3 regions of the Streptomyces sp. NPDC006314 genome follow, and region 2 is predicted to be linked to each of the others. Evidence: riboswitches for the same ligand, from Rfam matches in the RefSeq annotation. Region 2 holds a riboswitch; each other region holds the start of a gene.
The links. Region 2 has a riboswitch for cobalamin ahead of ABZ079_RS28650 (HoxN/HupN/NixA family nickel/cobalt transporter). Riboswitches for the same ligand answer to the same signal wherever they lie in the genome.
Positions count from the first base shown of each region.

Region 1: linked by a shared signal. The riboswitch ahead of ABZ079_RS32575 (cobalamin biosynthesis protein) and the one ahead of ABZ079_RS28650 (HoxN/HupN/NixA family nickel/cobalt transporter) in region 2 are both predicted to bind cobalamin.
Region 3: linked by a shared signal. The riboswitch ahead of ABZ079_RS15670 (CbtB-domain containing protein) and the one ahead of ABZ079_RS28650 (HoxN/HupN/NixA family nickel/cobalt transporter) in region 2 are both predicted to bind cobalamin.

Region 1 covers NZ_JBEXRL010000026.1:33,109-38,378, reverse strand. The annotation lists gene ABZ079_RS32590 (class II aldolase/adducin family protein) at 1-87, opposite strand, end outside; gene ABZ079_RS32585 (inorganic phosphate transporter) at 1,034-2,296, shown strand; gene ABZ079_RS32580 (hypothetical protein) at 2,331-2,558, shown strand; cobalamin riboswitch at 2,736-2,874, shown strand; gene ABZ079_RS32575 (cobalamin biosynthesis protein) at 2,972-3,916, shown strand; gene ABZ079_RS32570 (cobyric acid synthase) at 3,913-5,270, shown strand, end outside.
Region 2 covers NZ_JBEXRL010000019.1:51,118-56,387, forward strand. The annotation lists gene ABZ079_RS28630 (alpha/beta hydrolase) at 1-742, shown strand, start outside; tRNA gene ABZ079_RS28635 (tRNA-Thr) at 850-926, shown strand; gene ABZ079_RS28640 (hypothetical protein) at 1,092-1,508, opposite strand; gene ABZ079_RS28645 (hypothetical protein) at 1,744-1,974, opposite strand; cobalamin riboswitch at 2,055-2,242, shown strand; gene ABZ079_RS28650 (HoxN/HupN/NixA family nickel/cobalt transporter) at 2,269-3,384, shown strand; partial or broken gene ABZ079_RS28655 (glycosyltransferase family 2 protein) at 3,747-4,055, shown strand; gene ABZ079_RS28660 (BTAD domain-containing putative transcriptional regulator) at 4,596-5,270, shown strand, end outside.
Region 3 covers NZ_JBEXRL010000007.1:237,879-243,148, forward strand. The annotation lists gene ABZ079_RS15650 (serine/threonine-protein kinase) at 1-53, opposite strand, end outside; gene ABZ079_RS15655 (histidine phosphatase family protein) at 374-964, shown strand; gene ABZ079_RS15660 (hypothetical protein) at 984-1,331, opposite strand; gene ABZ079_RS15665 (CbtA family protein) at 1,478-2,230, opposite strand; gene ABZ079_RS15670 (CbtB-domain containing protein) at 2,252-2,473, opposite strand; cobalamin riboswitch at 2,510-2,644, opposite strand; gene ABZ079_RS15675 (hypothetical protein) at 3,183-3,353, opposite strand; gene ABZ079_RS15680 (PRC-barrel domain-containing protein) at 3,387-3,743, opposite strand; gene ABZ079_RS15685 (DEAD/DEAH box helicase) at 4,778-5,270, opposite strand, start outside.

The sequences.
Region 1 (5,270 bases), on a different contig from region 2:
CGCCCCGCCGGCCACCTCGCCGCGCGCCGCCTCCCCCGGTCCGTCGCCTGCCGGTTCCCCTGATGCGTCCCGTCGCTGTTCAGCCATGCGGCGATCCTGCCAGCCGGGCCGGCGCGGGGTGGGACTGGCTGGTGCGGGGCGGAACCGGAGGGCATGCCTCCGAGCGGCCGGATGCCGTAGCGGATCACCGCGAAGGGGCGCCTCTCCGGTGATCGCCGGAACTCAGTGACCTCTCCTGCCCTCCGGCGGTCCTTCGCCCGCCGACTCCGGGGCGGCGGCGCACGGCCGTGCACCCGCCTCCCCCGTCGCCGCGCCCGGTGTCCTCGCGGCGGCCACGACGGCGCTCGCGGGCACCGCGACCGCGTCCGCGGGCACTCCGGAGGCCTGACCCCCGGCGGCACTCGCGTGGTTGTCCCGGGGGACGACGGTGCGTCCACCGGAAGCGGGGTCGACCGGCCGGCCGCCCAGGCGAAGGGCGCGCGGTCCATCCACGTGAAGGCGGCCGCCGGCGGATGGCCGAACGCTGCCGCCCGCGCCGGACGTCGAGTACGACCTCTCCAGCGGGAAGCGCTACGCCACGGGCTGAGCAGGACGGCGGATGGCCCGCTGACTCCGGTCCATCGGCAGGGAGACGGAGCGCGAGACCGCCCTCCGCCCGGTGATCCGCACGACGACCGGTGGTGGAGGCTCCGCACCGGCAGCACCCGCGCGCCCTCCTCCGCGCACGCCCTGTGGATCCCCCGTCACGGCACCTCGCGGCCGGTCGCTGCCGGGCGGCTGGCGGTACCGGACGCTCCGGCGGCACCGCACCAAGCGCCGGGCCGTCGGGTGACCAACGTCTCATCGACGGGCCGGCGGCCCGGCCGCGGACCTTCGTGCGGGGCCGGTATTCAAGGGGCGTCTGGGCCGGCCGAGGCAAACGGAACCTCCCCCGCGCGTTACTGACATCCTCGCGCCCGTCCCAGTTCATCTTCCGTTCACCCAGGTTGCCTACGTTCAATCAGCCAATGACCTCGAACGATTGCCTGGGTAAATGGAAAGCTTCTCGCTGATCCTCGCGATTGTGGTAGTAACCGCACTCGCGTTCGATTTCACGAACGGTTTCCACGACACAGCGAACGCGATGGCCACCACCATCTCCACAGGCGCTCTGAAGCCCAAGATCGCGGTGACCATGTCCGCCGCCCTCAATCTTGTGGGCGCCTTCCTCTCGGTGGAGGTCGCGAACACGATCTCCAAGGGTCTCGTCGACGAGACCGGCATCCGTCCCGAGGTCATCTTCGCCGCCCTGGTCGGCGCGATCCTCTGGAACCTGCTGACCTGGCTGGTCGGACTGCCCTCCAGTTCCTCCCACGCCCTGATGGGCGGGCTGATCGGCGCCACCGTCGCCTCCGCGGGCCTGGGCGCCGTGCACGGTGACGTCCTGGTCACCAAGGTGCTGCTCCCGGCGGTCGCCGCGCCGATCGTGGCGGGCGTCGCGTCCATGCTGGCCACCCGCTTCTCCTACGGCATCGGCGGCCAGGCCGAGGGCGAGGCCACCCGCAAGGGCTACCGCGCCGGCCAGATCGCCTCCGCCGGCCTGGTCTCCCTCGCCCACGGCACCAACGACGCCCAGAAGACGATGGGCATCATCACCCTCGCGCTGATCGCGGGCGGCGCCATCGCGCCCGGCTCGAACCCTCCCTCCTGGGTGATCCTCTCCGCGGGCCTGGCGATCGCGCTCGGCACCTACATCGGCGGCTGGCGGATCATCCGCACGATGGGCAAGGGCCTGACCGACCTGGAGCCGCGCCAGGGCTTCGCCGCCCAGACCAGCGCCGCGACCGCCATCCTGGCCTCCTCTCACCTCGGCTTCTCCCTCTCCACCACGCACGTCGTCTCCGGCTCGGTGATGGGTGCGGGTCTGGGCCGCAAGGGCGGTGTGGTCCGCTGGTCCACCGCGACCCGCATGTTCCTCGCCTGGGCGCTGACCCTCCCGGCCGCCGCACTGGTCGGCGCGGGCGCCGAGTCCGTCACGGACCTGGGTGACTGGGGCACCGCCGCCGTCGCCGTCTTCCTGATCGCCGCCAGCGCCGCGATCTGGAAGATCTCCCGCCGCGAGGTCGTCGACCACACCAACGTCGTCGCCGAGAACGAGGAGCCGGCCGGCGTGGTGACCACCGCCATCGCCGCCGTGATCCCGCCCCCGGCGGGCCCGGCTCTGGACCTCTCCTTCCCGGCCCAGGCCACCGGCCCGGCTTCGGCCGCCGACCCCACCCACGCGGCTACGGCGACCCCGCCGGCCGCCACCGTCTGACCCCGGGCACCCGGTAACTGAAGGAAGCATCCCCATGAAGATCGACTGGGCGGCCCTCGGCTCCGTCTTCGGCGTCAGCCTCGTGGTCACGGTGGGCCTGGTGGCCCTGTTCACCCTCGGCATCAAGGGCCTGTCCCGGCGCGAGCAGGCGGCGGCCCAGGGCGACTCCGCCGCCCTCGCCGTCACCGGTGCCTATGTCTGCTTCGCGGCCTGCGCGGCGGCGGTGGCGTACGGCATCTACCTGATCGTGGGCAAGGCCTGACCTGGCGCCCGTGGGCCAAGGCCGGAACCGGCACCCGTCGGCCCCGGCCTGGACCGAGTACCCCGAGGCTCCTCTCCCGCTGTTGCGGAGGGGAGCCTCTGGCATGCCCCTCGCGCCCCCGCGGTGTGGGGATCGGCACACTCTCCCCCTGCAGGTCAACGGCAAGTTGACGGCCGTTCCGGGCGCGTGGTGGACTGTCCGGGCCATGTACGGCGGCAGGAGAGGAAGCCGGTGCGAATCCGGCGCGGTCCCGCCACTGTCACCGGGGAAGAACCCCCGGGAGCCAGGAACTCTCACCGCCGAATCTCGTCGAACCAGGGCGCGGACACCCTGAGTGAGGACATAGATCGCCATGCTCGGCTGCCGAAGGACCAGTACCAGGCCCGCTCCTGTACCCCCGGCCGGCTGAGCCGATGGGTGCCGATCGCTTCTACGCGTACGGTGCCGCCGCCGGCCTTCTCGGTGACCTGCTCCTCGGCGATCCACGCCGCGGGCATCCGGTCGCCGCGTTCGGGCGGGCTGCCGCGGCCGCGGAACGCGCGTTGTGGCACGACCACCGCGGCTGGGGCGCGCTGCACACCGCCGTGTGCGCCGGTGGCCCCGTCGCCCTCGGCGCGCTGGCCGCACGCGCCGTACGCCCCTCCCCCACCGCCTCCGTCGCGCTGACCGCCGCCGCCACCTGGGCGGTCGTCGGCGGCACCTCGCTCGCCCGGGAGGCCCGCGCCATCGGGCGTGCCCTGGAGGCCGGGGACATCGAGACGGCCCGCGCGCGGTTGCCTCATCTGTGCGGCCGGGACCCGCAGGCGCTGGACGCCGACGGGATCGCCCGGGCCGTGGTCGAGTCGGTCGCCGAGAACACCTCCGACGCCGTCGTGGGCGCGCTGGTGTGGGGTGCCGTGGGTGGGGTGCCGGGGCTGCTCGGGTTCCGGGCGGTCAACACCCTCGACGCGATGGTCGGTCACAAGTCGCCCCGGCTCCGGCGCTACGGCTGGGCCTCCGCCCGCCTCGACGACGTCGCCGGCTGGCCGGGGGCCCGGCTGACCGCCGTACTCGCCGCCGCGGCCGGACCCGACCCCCGCGGTGCCCTGCGCGCCTGGAGAGCCGACGCCCGCAAGCACCCGAGCCCCAACGCCGGGCCCGTCGAGGCCTCGTTCGCGGGCGCCCTCGGCGTACGGCTCGGCGGCACTCTCTCCTACGGCGGGCGCGTCGAACACCGCCCCGTACTCAACGGAAAGACCGGGCGCCCCGTCCGGGTCACCGACATCGACCGGGCCGTACGGCTCTCCCGCCGCGTCGGCCTGCTCGCGCTCGGCGCCACGCTCGCCGCGCGCCGACTCGTGAAGGGACGTGGGAAGTGAACGGGGGTCTCCTCGTCGCCGGCACCACCTCCGACGCCGGCAAGAGCGTCGTGACGGCCGGGATCTGCCGGTGGCTGGTGCGCCAGGGTGTGAAGGTCGCGCCGTTCAAGGCGCAGAACATGTCCCTCAATTCCTTCGTGACCCGGGAGGGCGCGGAGATCGGGCGTGCGCAGGCCATGCAGGCCCAGGCGTGCCGGATCGAGCCGACCGCGCTGATGAACCCGGTGCTGCTCAAGCCGGGCGGCGAGCAGAGCAGCCAGGTGGTGCTGCTGGGGAAGCCGGTGGGCGAGTTGAGCGCGCGCGGCTACCACGGTGGGCGGCAGCAGCGGCTCCTCGGCACGGTGCTGGAGTGCCTGGCCGAGTTGCGGGGCACGTATGACGCGGTGATCTGTGAGGGAGCGGGGAGCCCGGCCGAGATCAATCTGCGGCGCACCGACATCGTCAACATGGGGATCGCGCGGAACGCGCGGCTGCCCGTGCTCGTCGTCGGCGACATCGACCGCGGGGGTGTCTTCGCCTCCTTCTTCGGCACGGTCGCCCTGCTCTCACCGGAGGACCAGGAGCTGGTCGCCGGGTTTTTGGTGAACAAGTTCCGGGGCGATGTCAGCCTGCTGGAGCCCGGGTTGGACATGCTTGAGGGCCTCACCGGGCGGCCGACGTACGGCGTCCTGCCGTTCCGGCACGGGCTCGGCATCGACGAGGAGGACGGGATGGGGGTCCCCCCTGCCCGAACGGAGTCGGGAGCCGTCGCTCCCCCGGTCGGCGAGGACGTGCTGCGGGTCGCCGTCTGCGCGGTCCCGCTGATGTCCAACTTCACCGACGTGGACGCGCTCGCGGCCGAACCGGGTGTCGTGGTGCGGTTCGTGGACCGTCCGGAGGAGCTGGCGGACGCCGACCTCGTGGTGGTCCCGGGCACGCGCGGGACCGTGCGGGCGCTTCAGTGGCTGCGGGAGCGGGGGCTGGCGGACGCCCTTGCCCGGCGGGCCGCTCAGCGCAGGCCGGTCCTCGGCATCTGCGGCGGCTTCCAGATCCTCGGCGAGCGCATCGAGGACGAGGTCGAGTCGCGGGCCGGCCAGGTCCCCGGACTCGGCCTGCTTCCCGTGCGGGTGCGGTTCGCCCGCGAGAAGACCCTCACCCGGCCGGCCGGGGAGGCCCTCGGCGAGCGGGTCGAGGGGTACGAGATCCACCACGGGGTGGCCACGCTCGACGGGGGCGAGCCCTTTTTGGACGGCTGCCGGGTCGGCCAGACCTGGGGGACCCACTGGCACGGCTCGCTGGAGTCGGACGGTTTCCGGCGGGCCTTCCTGCGCGAGGTGGCCGCCGCCGCGGGCCGCCGCTTCGTGCCGGCCCCGGA
Region 2 (5,270 bases):
GGCGTTCCAGGAGTTCGCGAAGGACTGCGTACGGCACCCCGACTGCCCGCTCGGCGGCACGAGTACGACGCCCGCACAGGTCGGCGACCACCTCAAGGCGTTCTTCCGCAAGCTGGACACCCACCCCATCCCGGCGGGCGACCCGGGCGGCCGCAGGCTCGGCGAGGCGCTCGCCACCACCGGGGTGATCGCGGCGATGTACGACGAGGGGACGTGGGAGCAGCTGCGCGAGGCGCTGTTCTCGGCGATGAAGGAGAACGACGGCGCGGGCCTGCTCGTGCTCTCCGACAGCTACTACGAGCGTGACAAGAGCGGCCGCTACAGCAACCTGATGATGGCCAACGCCGCAGTGAACTGCCTGGACCTGCCGCCGGCCTTCTCCGGCCCCGAACAGGTGGAGAAGGCGCTGCCCCAGTTCGAGAAGGCGTCCCCCATCTTCGGTGGCGGCCTGGCCTGGGCCTCGCTGAACTGCGCGTACTGGCCGGTGAAGGCGACGGGCGAACCGCACCGCATCGAGGCGAAGGGTGCGGCGCCGATCGTGGTGGTCGGCACCACCCGCGACCCGGCGACCCCCTACCGCGAGGCGCAGTCCCTGGCCCGCCAGCTCTCCTCGGCCCGCCTCCTGACCTACGTCGGTGACGGCCACACCGCCTACGGCCGTGGCAGCAGCTGCATCGACACGGCGATCAACACCTATCTGCTCCGCGGCACCCCGCCGACCGCCGGAAAGCGCTGCTCATAGCCCGTCCACCCACCCCGGAGCGGAGGGCTCCGGGGTGGGTGCGAAGCACCCTTGGAAACTGTGTAGACTTACCGACGTTGCTGATCGCACCATGGTGTGGGCAGCGCGCCGCTTTAGCTCAGATGGCCAGAGCAACGCACTCGTAATGCGTAGGTCTCGGGTTCGAATCCCGAAAGCGGCTCCACTGAGACCCCGGGTCGGACATCGTCCGACCCGGGGTCTTCTCGTTCAGCGGAGACGACGGCTGCGGCGCGCGCGTGCCGCGCCCCCCGGACGCGGCGGCATCCCCGGGAGCCATGTCCTCGCGGATCCGCCTGGGTGGACGGGGGGCACGCGCGCGCCTCGCGGCTCAGGCGCGGACGTCGTGCCAGGGCGAGCACTCCCGGTACGTGCTGGTCACGATGCAGCCCCGCAGCTTGTACGCCTTCCCTTCGGGGAGGTTGCCGGGGACGATCTTCATGTAGGGGGAGTCGTGGCCCCGGGTGGAAGCGATGCGGCCGTTGCTGAGCTCCGCCTCGATTCCCAAGCCGTCGGCGTACACGTCCTTGGCGATGAGGGCATCGCCCGGAATGTCGGGGGCGGGCTGCGGGTCGGCGTTCCAGCGGGCGTACCCGATCACCTTCCCGCTGGAATTGTGGATGGTGATGGTGTACGACCCGTCCGGGTCCATGGCGTTGGCAGTGCCGGCCCCGGCGGTGAGCGCCACCCCGACGAGCATCGCGCCCATGCCGAGGATCGTGCCGACGCGCTTGCGTATCAGGCTCATGTGGTTCCCCTGTTTCTCTGTACGGCAGGTCGCCGTCGCACTGCCTTGCTTCATCAACGACAGTGATGATCAGTCATCATCACTCTATAGAACGGTTGTTACGCCTCGACCGGGGTGGGGCGCACGCGGGTCAGGGCGGCAACCGGCTCTGTGGCAGAGGCAGGGCGGCTCCATGGCCTGGGTGACCACGTGGGAGCGAGCATCGAGAAGGGGCGCGGCAGCGGACGGTAGCGCGTCAGTCGGGTGAGACGCAGTGTTTCAGCAGTGCGGAGATCGATCCGTCGACGAGCCGACCGGCCTCGTGGAGCGCGAGCAGCAGGGACAGACGGCCGGGATCGGAGAGCAGCGAGAAGCGATCGGCCCAGGCGCGTACCCGCTCCGGCTCGCCGACGGCGGCGATGGCGTCACAGACCCGATGGCCGTCGATGGTGCGCTGCCCGGCACGATCCGCGGGGACGAGATGCATGCCCCCATCATCGCAGCCACCTGCCCCGCGCCTCCATACCTGTTCAGCTGTGCAGCCTTGCAGCCGCTACCCACCGCCCCCTAGTGTGAGCAGGCCGTGGTGTTCGGGAAGACCGGTGACAGCCCTCAGGGCTCAGACCGGAGCGGCCCTCGCCACTGTGATCGGGAAGTTCCCGCCCCCTACACGCCACTGGCCGCACAGCCGGGAAGGCAGGGGCGGGCGCGGCGACCCGTCAGCCAGGAGACCGGCCACGGCATCACGAAGCTGATCCACGAGGTGCTGGAGCGTGAACGCATGACCGTGTCCGAAGGCGTGCCCGAAACCGCCGCCACCCCGTCCCCGTCGTTCCGCTGGCGTCGCGAGGACACCGTCCGGACCGTGGGCCTGCTGGGCGTGATCGTCGCCCTGCACGTGGTCGCGTTCGGCATCCTGTTCCTGCTCGTGATTCCCCGTCACTATGAGGTGGGCACCAAGGCGTTCGGCCTGGGTCTCGGCATCACGGCGTACACGCTCGGCATGCGGCATGCCTTCGACGCGGACCACATCGCGGCGATCGACAACACCACCCGCAAGCTGATGGCCGACGGAAAGCGGCCGGTGTCGGTGGGCTTCTGGTTCGCGCTCGGGCATTCCAGCGTGGTGGTCGCCATGGCCGCCCTGGTCGCCGGAGGCGCGAAGCTCGCCGGCACCCTCATGAACGACGGCTCCCGAACCCACCAGGTCCTCGGCACCGTCGGCACCACGGTCTCCGGCAGCTTCCTGTACCTCATCGCCGCCCTCAACCTCGTCGCGCTCTTCGGCATCCTGCGCGTATTCAGGGCGATGCGCGCCGGACATTACGACGAGGCGGAACTGGAGGCCCACCTCGACTCGCGCGGCTTCATGAACCGTCTCCTGGGCCGGCTCACCAAGTCCATCCGCCGCCCGGGCCAGATGTTCCCGCTGGGCTTCCTCTTCGGCATCGGCTTCGACACCACGACGGAGGTTCTGCTCCTCGCCCTGGCCGGCAACGGTGCCGCCGCGGGTCTGCCGTGGTACGCGGTGCTGTGCCTGCCGCTGCTGTTCGCGGCCGGCATGAGCCTGTTCGACACCCTCGACGGCACGTTCATGAACTTCGCCTACCAGTGGGCTTTCTCCAACCCGGTGCGGAAGGTGTTCTACAACCTCACCATCACCGGCCTGTCCATCGCCGTGGCCTTCTTCGTCGGCACGATCGAGCTGGTCGGCGTCCTGCACGACAAGCTCGGCCTGCATGATGACGTCACGGGCTGGATCGCGGCCCTGGACCTGGACAACGTCGGCTATGTCATCGCCGGCCTGTTCGTCGTCGTCTGGGCCGTGGCCATCGCGTACTGGCGCCTGGCCAAGGTCGAGGAGCGCTGGACCGTCCGCGTCGCCGACGAGGGCTGAGGGGGAGCGCTGGACCGTCCGCGCCTGCGGCACGGGCTGCCCGGTGAAGACGACGAGGTGCCACTTTCCCTTGCCGCGGGTCACCGTGCAGGTGTCGCTCATGGGCCTGCCCGCCTTGTCCTTGGCGGTGAGATGGGCGCTGCCGGTGTCGGGGCCCATGTCGTGGCCGGCCTCCAGATCGCTGATCTTCCCACCCCGTCCGCCTTTTCGCGGCGAGGATCTTTGCTGCTTCTCGCCTCGGCCAGGGCTCGTCCTTCACGCCGCCGATCTGCTCCTTCTTCTCCTGTGAGGGGGCAGCGGCCTGTCATGTGCGGTGGGCGTACCACCAGGTGTGCGGTTGGTCAGAGATGATCTTCTTCACGCTTTTGCACGCCCCCGGGGTGCTGCTCCGGCACCCCAAGACCTCACCGGCCCGGCACGCCGTCTACTACCGCATCAACGCCCGCGACCGCGTCAGGCTCGTCCGGCGTCGACTGCCCCTGCCGCTCATCCCGGTGCACCTGGGGGTGTGGACGCTGCTCACGCTCGCCCGCACCCGTTCCCGGCCGGGGCTGAAGGCATGGTTCGGCGGATTCCTGGAGGGGGTGCGGGAGCCGGCCGGAGAGCGACGGGCGATGCGCTGGCGGGCGGTGTGGCGGCTCACCCGGCTCGGCCGCCCGCCGGTGATCTGACCGTGTGCGGGGGCGGGGCATCTCTGGGTCTGCGGCTGGGCCCGGAGTCCGAGCTGTGCGACGGCCCCCAAGGTCCGCGCCGTGCCACGGGCCGGAAGGGCAAGCCCCGAACGCAGCGGCCGGGAAAGGGAGTCCAGCGGCCCGGCGAAGGGAACGGGACGGAGCCCCGGTCGTTCACCTCCGCCGCCCGGGGCCCCTTGCGTCCCCGGATCCGGCCAGCGGCGACACTCCCCCGAGTTACGCGACTTACGCGCGCGCCGTCGAGCCAGATCCGATGGAATGATCACATCAGGATGCGCCAACGGATCGCTAACATGTGGCCAACGGTTCCACGGCGGGTCGCGGACCGGCTGGCCGGAAGTCGCCCCGGCGACAGGGGAACAGGCGGTGGGACGGGCGGGTCCTGAGCCGGAGCGGCGAAACAGAAGGTGGCGGGAAACCGTTGTGGACAGGGCGGGAATCCGCCAGGGAACGGCGGGCGCGCGCCCGCCGCGGAGCACGGTCGGTCCCGACCGCGCGGGAAGGCAGTGGGGCGGCGTGATGCGGCGGTACGAGCTGCGGTTCGGCCTGCTGGGACCGCCCGTCCTCTACGACCGACCGCCGTACGAGATCTCGTACGGCACCCCCGGCGGCCCTTCCGGCGAACCCGCCGACAGCACCCTCGCCGGCGCTTCCCAGGCCCCGGACGACACCTCCGACGACGGTGTCCGCGCCATCGGTAGTCCCAAGGTGCGCACCCTGCTCGCCGCCCTGCTGCTGGAGGCCGGCCGGGTCGTGTCCGTGGAGTCGCTGAAGGACGCCCTGTGGGGCGGGGCGCCGCCCGTCTCCGCTCAGGCCTCCCTGCACAACCATGTCACCCGGCTGCGCCGGCTTCTGGACGACCCCGACCGGCTCAGGGCCGTACCGCCGGGGTATCTGCTGCGCGTGGATCACGGCGAGTTGGACGTGCACGTGTTCGACGTACGGGTCAGCGAGGCGCGTGCCGCGCACGCCCTGCGGGACTGGCCGGGCGTCGTACGTGCCTGCACGGCCGCGCTCGCGCTCTGGCGCGGCACCCCGCTCAGCGGGCTCCCCGCCGACCTCGGTGGATACGCCCTCGTGCAGCGCCTGGAGGAGGCGCGGCTGCTTCTGCTCGAGTGGCGCTATGACGCCGAACTCGCGCTGGGTGGTGCCCGGTTGGCCGCACTGGTCCCCGAGCTGGCGGCTCTCGTCGCC
Region 3 (5,270 bases), on a different contig from region 2:
CGGTAGGGGCCGAGCCGCCGCGGATCGCCGGATTCGAGTGAATAGAGCTTCATTCCGGCCACGCGGCATCACTCCCCATGTGCGTCCCCCGTCCGTGCTGCCGACAGCGTGCGCCCGGTACGCCCGTACGCGATTGTGCGATTCAGCGATCAAACCGTGCCATGTCAGGGCGAGTTCGGGAAGTCCGCATGGCTGGAGCGGCCATAGTCGTCCGATGCGGGCCCCGAATCTGCGGAAACCGCGACTTCCGCGGATGCTATGTTCGCCACGCGGCGGGGCGACGAGCAGGTGCGCGTGCGGCCCGGCGCCCGCTGGCGGCACCCGTGCTGCCGCGGATCGCTGAGGTCTTGGCAGCCGCGGGAGGAGCAGCCACGTGACCAGCCGCGTCACCTTCGTCTCACCCGCGACGAGCCCGTCGCTGCGGCAGGCCCGCTTCTACGACGGCGACTCGATCGACGCCGTCGGGGCCGCCCACGCCCTCTCGGCGGCCGGCGCGCTGCCCGCGTACGCCCGTGTCATCACTTCCCCGAGCGTGCGCTGCCGCGAGACGGCGGCAGCGCTCGGCCTCGACGGCGTGGCGACGCCGGAGTTGCAGGGTCTGGATGCGGGCCGTTGGCGAGGCCGCACCCTTGAGGAGGTGGGAGCCGCCGAGCCGGAGGCGGTGGGCCGTTGGCTCGCCGACGCGGGCTGGTCGGGGCACGGCGGGGAATCGGTGCGGGACGTGTGCGAGCGGGTCGGGCGCTGGCTGGACACCGCGCCGGACACGGACGGCCGTACGGTCGCCGTGGTGGAGCCAGAGGTCGTACGGGCCGCGGTCGTTCATGTCCTGAGCCTGCCCACGGCTGCCTTCTGGCGGCTCGACGTACCGCCGTTGACGGCCACACAGCTCAGTGGACGGGCCGGACGCTGGAATCTGCGGCTCGGGCAGCCCCTGGCCGCGCCGGGCACCGCCGCGGCGCGCTGAGACCGGCGGGCGCCGTGGTTCAGGAGGCCGCGTCCCGGTGACGGCGCAGCAGCGCCGCTATCGCACAGCGCAGGCAGTCGGTTCCCGCGTCCCACTCCGCCGCCCGGGCCGTGGAACAGGACGCCGGGCACTCCGACGGCACGGTGCCGTTCTGCTCGTGGCGATCCGCCGGGTTGTCGACCAGCGTTTCCAGCTCGTGCAGGAGCCGTTCGGTCCGCTTCACCTGCTGGGCGAGCACCCGTACCCGGGCGCTCTGACCGCCGATCTGCCGTCGGCTGGCGATCAGCTGCTCGTATTCCTCGACGGTGAGGGCGACCGCCTCACGGCCCCCGAGCGTGATGCGGCGCGGCTGGGGATGTCTGGCCACTCGGTTCCTCCGCTCCTCGGCTTGGCGGTACCCGCCCCATCGGACGGTGTTCTGTGCCCTGTCCGTGATCCGATCGCGTCGGTGCCCGGAGAACGCGAGAGGGCCCCCGGATGGTTCCAAGGGGCCCTCTCGTGTCCCAAAACCGCTTAGTTCGAGGCGGGAACTGTCCGCCCGGACGGGGCTGTCGCCGGCTTGGGGTTCAGCTGCCGCTCGGCCAACTCGCCGAAGAGCAGCCCGAATCCGGCCCACAGAACGCTCTGGATGGCCAGTGCGGACAGACGGAACCGCCACAGCAGGGTGGCCGGGAAGTCCGCCGGCACCTCGTTGATGACGGGCAGGAACTCATAGGCCAGACCGATCACGACGGCGAAGGCGGCCACCGCGGCCACGGTCGCCCACCAGGTACCCAGAGCGGGCGCCAGGCGCTTGCCCAGGATGGTGGCGGCGACCGCGAGGAGGACGCTGAGCAGCATCATCAGGAAGTACAGGGTGGTCCGCTTGCCGATGGTGTCGGGGTCGCCGACCGACGGCGGGTTGGCCGGGTACTTCAGGAACGGGACCACGTACACGGCGAGCAGTGCGCAGCCGGACAGCAGCAGCGCGGTCACCCGCGGGGAGAAGCTGCCCACGCGGCCCAGCGCGAAGCAGAAGGCCAGCGCGGCGATGCCGCCGAAGGCGACCCCGTAGACGAGGACACCGGTGGCGAGACCGGCGGTGGACTGCAGGGAGCGGGAGACGACCTCCATCTCGTGCTCGTGGGAGTGGGCGTCCTCGAAGCCGATCGCCTTGTCGACGTTCGGCTCACCGAGGAGGTAGGAGACGACCAGGGCGAGCACGCCGGCGGCCAGGCCGGCGAGCATGCCCCGAACGAGGAGGTTTCTTACCGTTGCGGAGTTCATGGGCGTGCGGCGTCCCTCGCGTCAGTGGCAGGGGAAGCCGAGCAGGTGGCGGGCGTCGTGCACCCACTCGTGGACGTCCGTGCCGCTGAACACGGAGGTGGCGCCCTGCTCGGCGCCGACGAAGTAGAGCAGGATCAGCATCATGATGCCGAAGAAGACCGCCCAGGGAGCTATCGCCTTCAGCGGCAGCTTGGCGGGGATGGCGGGAGTGGTGGCTGTCGGCTGGGCGACGGTCTGCGCCATGGCAGAACCTCCTCTGGGAGTTCGCGTCCCATCTCGGTGGTGCAGTGGACGACGGCCACGGGTCTGACTCACGAGACGCCTCTCGCATACAGTGGCGCGACCGTGCCGGATTCCCACCGGCTTCCGTCTCGCCGTCGTCGATATCTGACAGACCGTACCGCGTGACGCGTAGCCCGCCAAGACCGCGCCACCTGGCGTGATCTTCCTCTCGCGGTAGGTGACCGGTCTGCTGAGTGCGGTGGGTGCGATGGGACTCGGGTGGCCTCCTGCCGGCGAAGGCGCCCATCCGCCCTTCTGGCCCCAGGTCGCGAACACCGCATCGACCAGGCGCCGTTCGCCCGAGACCGGCCCGGCACGCTCGGCCTCCCCGCGCCCACGGGGCGTCCGGTCAGGCACGGTTCGCATGGTCTTGGCCGTCGGCCGCGTCTCCTTGATGTCGACGCCTGCCACGAACGCCCGCGCCGACCCGGTGATCATGATGCGGCCGCGGTCGGGGCGCGGTCGAGGGCCTCGGGGGCTGCCATGGCCCTCATGGCCTGGTGGTGGCGGGCGTACGGGGCTCAGCGAGGCGGCGAGGGCCGTGTGACGGTCGTGTTCTGGGCGGAGCGGTGAACGGCCGGTTCGGCGGCCTGTGTCCGAGGTGCCGGGTCGGCGGGTTCCCTGGCGGGATGTGCCGGGCGACCGGCGAGTCCGCCGGCGCGGGAATCCGTCAGCGGAGGACGTGCCGATGGGAGCGCCGGGACAACCGCACGGCGGCGAGGACCAGGTCGGCGACGAGGAGCGCGATGCCGATGATCAGCAGATAGCCGAGACCCTCCACCGTCGCGCCGATCAGTCCCAGCACGATGGCGACGATGACGATCAGCAGGAAGATCACCATGACGGGAACACCTCCCTTGGCCGGACGCGGCCGTCAGCGGCGCGCGAGTTGCCGTTCGCCGCCGGCCCCTGGTTGGTAGGCCATGCCGTAGTAATGGAAGATCGCCTCCTCCTGCTCGGCGGGCAGCACGTCGTCCGTGCCGATCGAAGGGGACTTCCTGACGCGTGCCCTGTCGTAGGAGACCTTGACGTAGTCCGGGCCGAGGACTGTCTCGTCGAGGGGCACGAAGACAAGGAACCGGTGGGTGGGCAGACCGGTCCGGACGGTGACCATGGCCGGTTGGTCGGTGGTGGTGTCCACGTAGACGGCTTCGAGCGCGCCGATCTTGTGACCCTTCGGGTCGACGACATCGCGGTTGCGCCACTCGCGGATATCGGCTGGCTGGATCATGCCGTTTCTCCTTCCCGCTCTCGTTCGGCGAGAGCAGAACGAACGCCGGGCTCGGGTGGCCCGGCCTCGGCGGTCGGGTGGGGAGCGGGTGCTCACCGATCACGTGGCACAGCCAAGGAGCGCAGGGCGGGGGACGTGTGAGGCCTGAAGAGCGGGATGCGTCCGTCTCCGGCACACGACGTGCCCCGGCCGTTTCAGCGTACTCCTGCCGGTTTCCACGCCCGCTTCGCCGGATGCGGAGTCGTCTCTTGCCCACCCGTGCTGCACCCCGAGCCCGTCACAGCCCCGGCCGCGCGTCTCGCGCTGAAGCGCAACGGCACGTCCCGTGGACTCCTGGACGGTGCCTGGCGGCCCCGCTCCCGGAACCCGCTGAGCTGAGATCGACCCGCACAAGCTGTCGCTGCGCTCCTACGGCACCGGCCGCTGGGACTCATCCCGCCGGGGACCACCGCGGACGAGGCCGGGCACGCCGGCTCCGCGGCCGACCGGCCGCTCGATCCCGACGAGGCATGGGAGTACGAGGGCGGCGCGTCCTCGGTCTCCGCGGCCGTACCGGCCAGGCCGGTCGCGCCAGTCGCCTGATCATCGGCATGTGAGAGGGCCGCCATGCACGCCTTCCTGACGGTCGCCGCCTTCCTGGTCCCCATCGCGGGGGCGGCATTCGTGATCCACCGGCTCAACGCCGAGCACGCGGAAAGAATCGCCGTGCACCGGTACAGCCGCGCTCTGCCCGGCCGCGTGCCCCGCGGCCCGCGCCGCGGCGCCGACGCGGCACAACCCCCTGCGGGACCGCGACAGTCCGAGTCGCCGACCGTCGGCGAACAAGGTGACCCCCGCGACGAGGGCCGCGGCTGCTCCTCACCGCGGCGTCGCCGCAACCGCTCCACTGACCACAGGTGACGACGGCGGACAGCCACCGGACGCGGATGCCGGCGCCGCCCGCTGACCCTCCCGAAGTCCCCCGGCGTTCGATGCCGGAGGACTTCGGCGGCCCGCGTGAGGTGCGTGTATGCCCGCTCGGCAGGTCCCTCGCGTCAGCGGCCCCTGCGCACCCGGGCCGCCGCGCGTGCTTCGGCTGCCTTGCGCTGCTCGGCGGCTTTGCGGGATTCCTTCGCGGGGCGGCCCGGACGAGTGCCGAGGCCGCGGAAGGGGGCGTTGCCGCTGCCGCTCTTCACCCCGGCCGGTGGGCGCTTCGCCCCCGTGATGGTGGTCAGCTTCTCCTCGCCGGAGCGCACCTGTGTGACGGTCGGCCGGATCCCGGCGTCGGACATCATCCGGTTCACATCGCGCCGCTGGTTGGGGGTGACGAGGGTGACCACGTTCCCGGATTCCCCGGCACGCGCCGTGCGCCCGCCACGGTGCAGGTAATCCTTGGCGTCGGCCGGCGGGTCGACGTTGACGACAAGGTCGAGCGCGTCGATGTGGATGCCCCGCGCCGCGACGTTGGTGGCCACCAGCACGTTGATCTCGCCGTCCTTGAACTTGGCGAGCGTGTGCGTGCGCTGCGGCTGTGACTTCCCGCTGTGC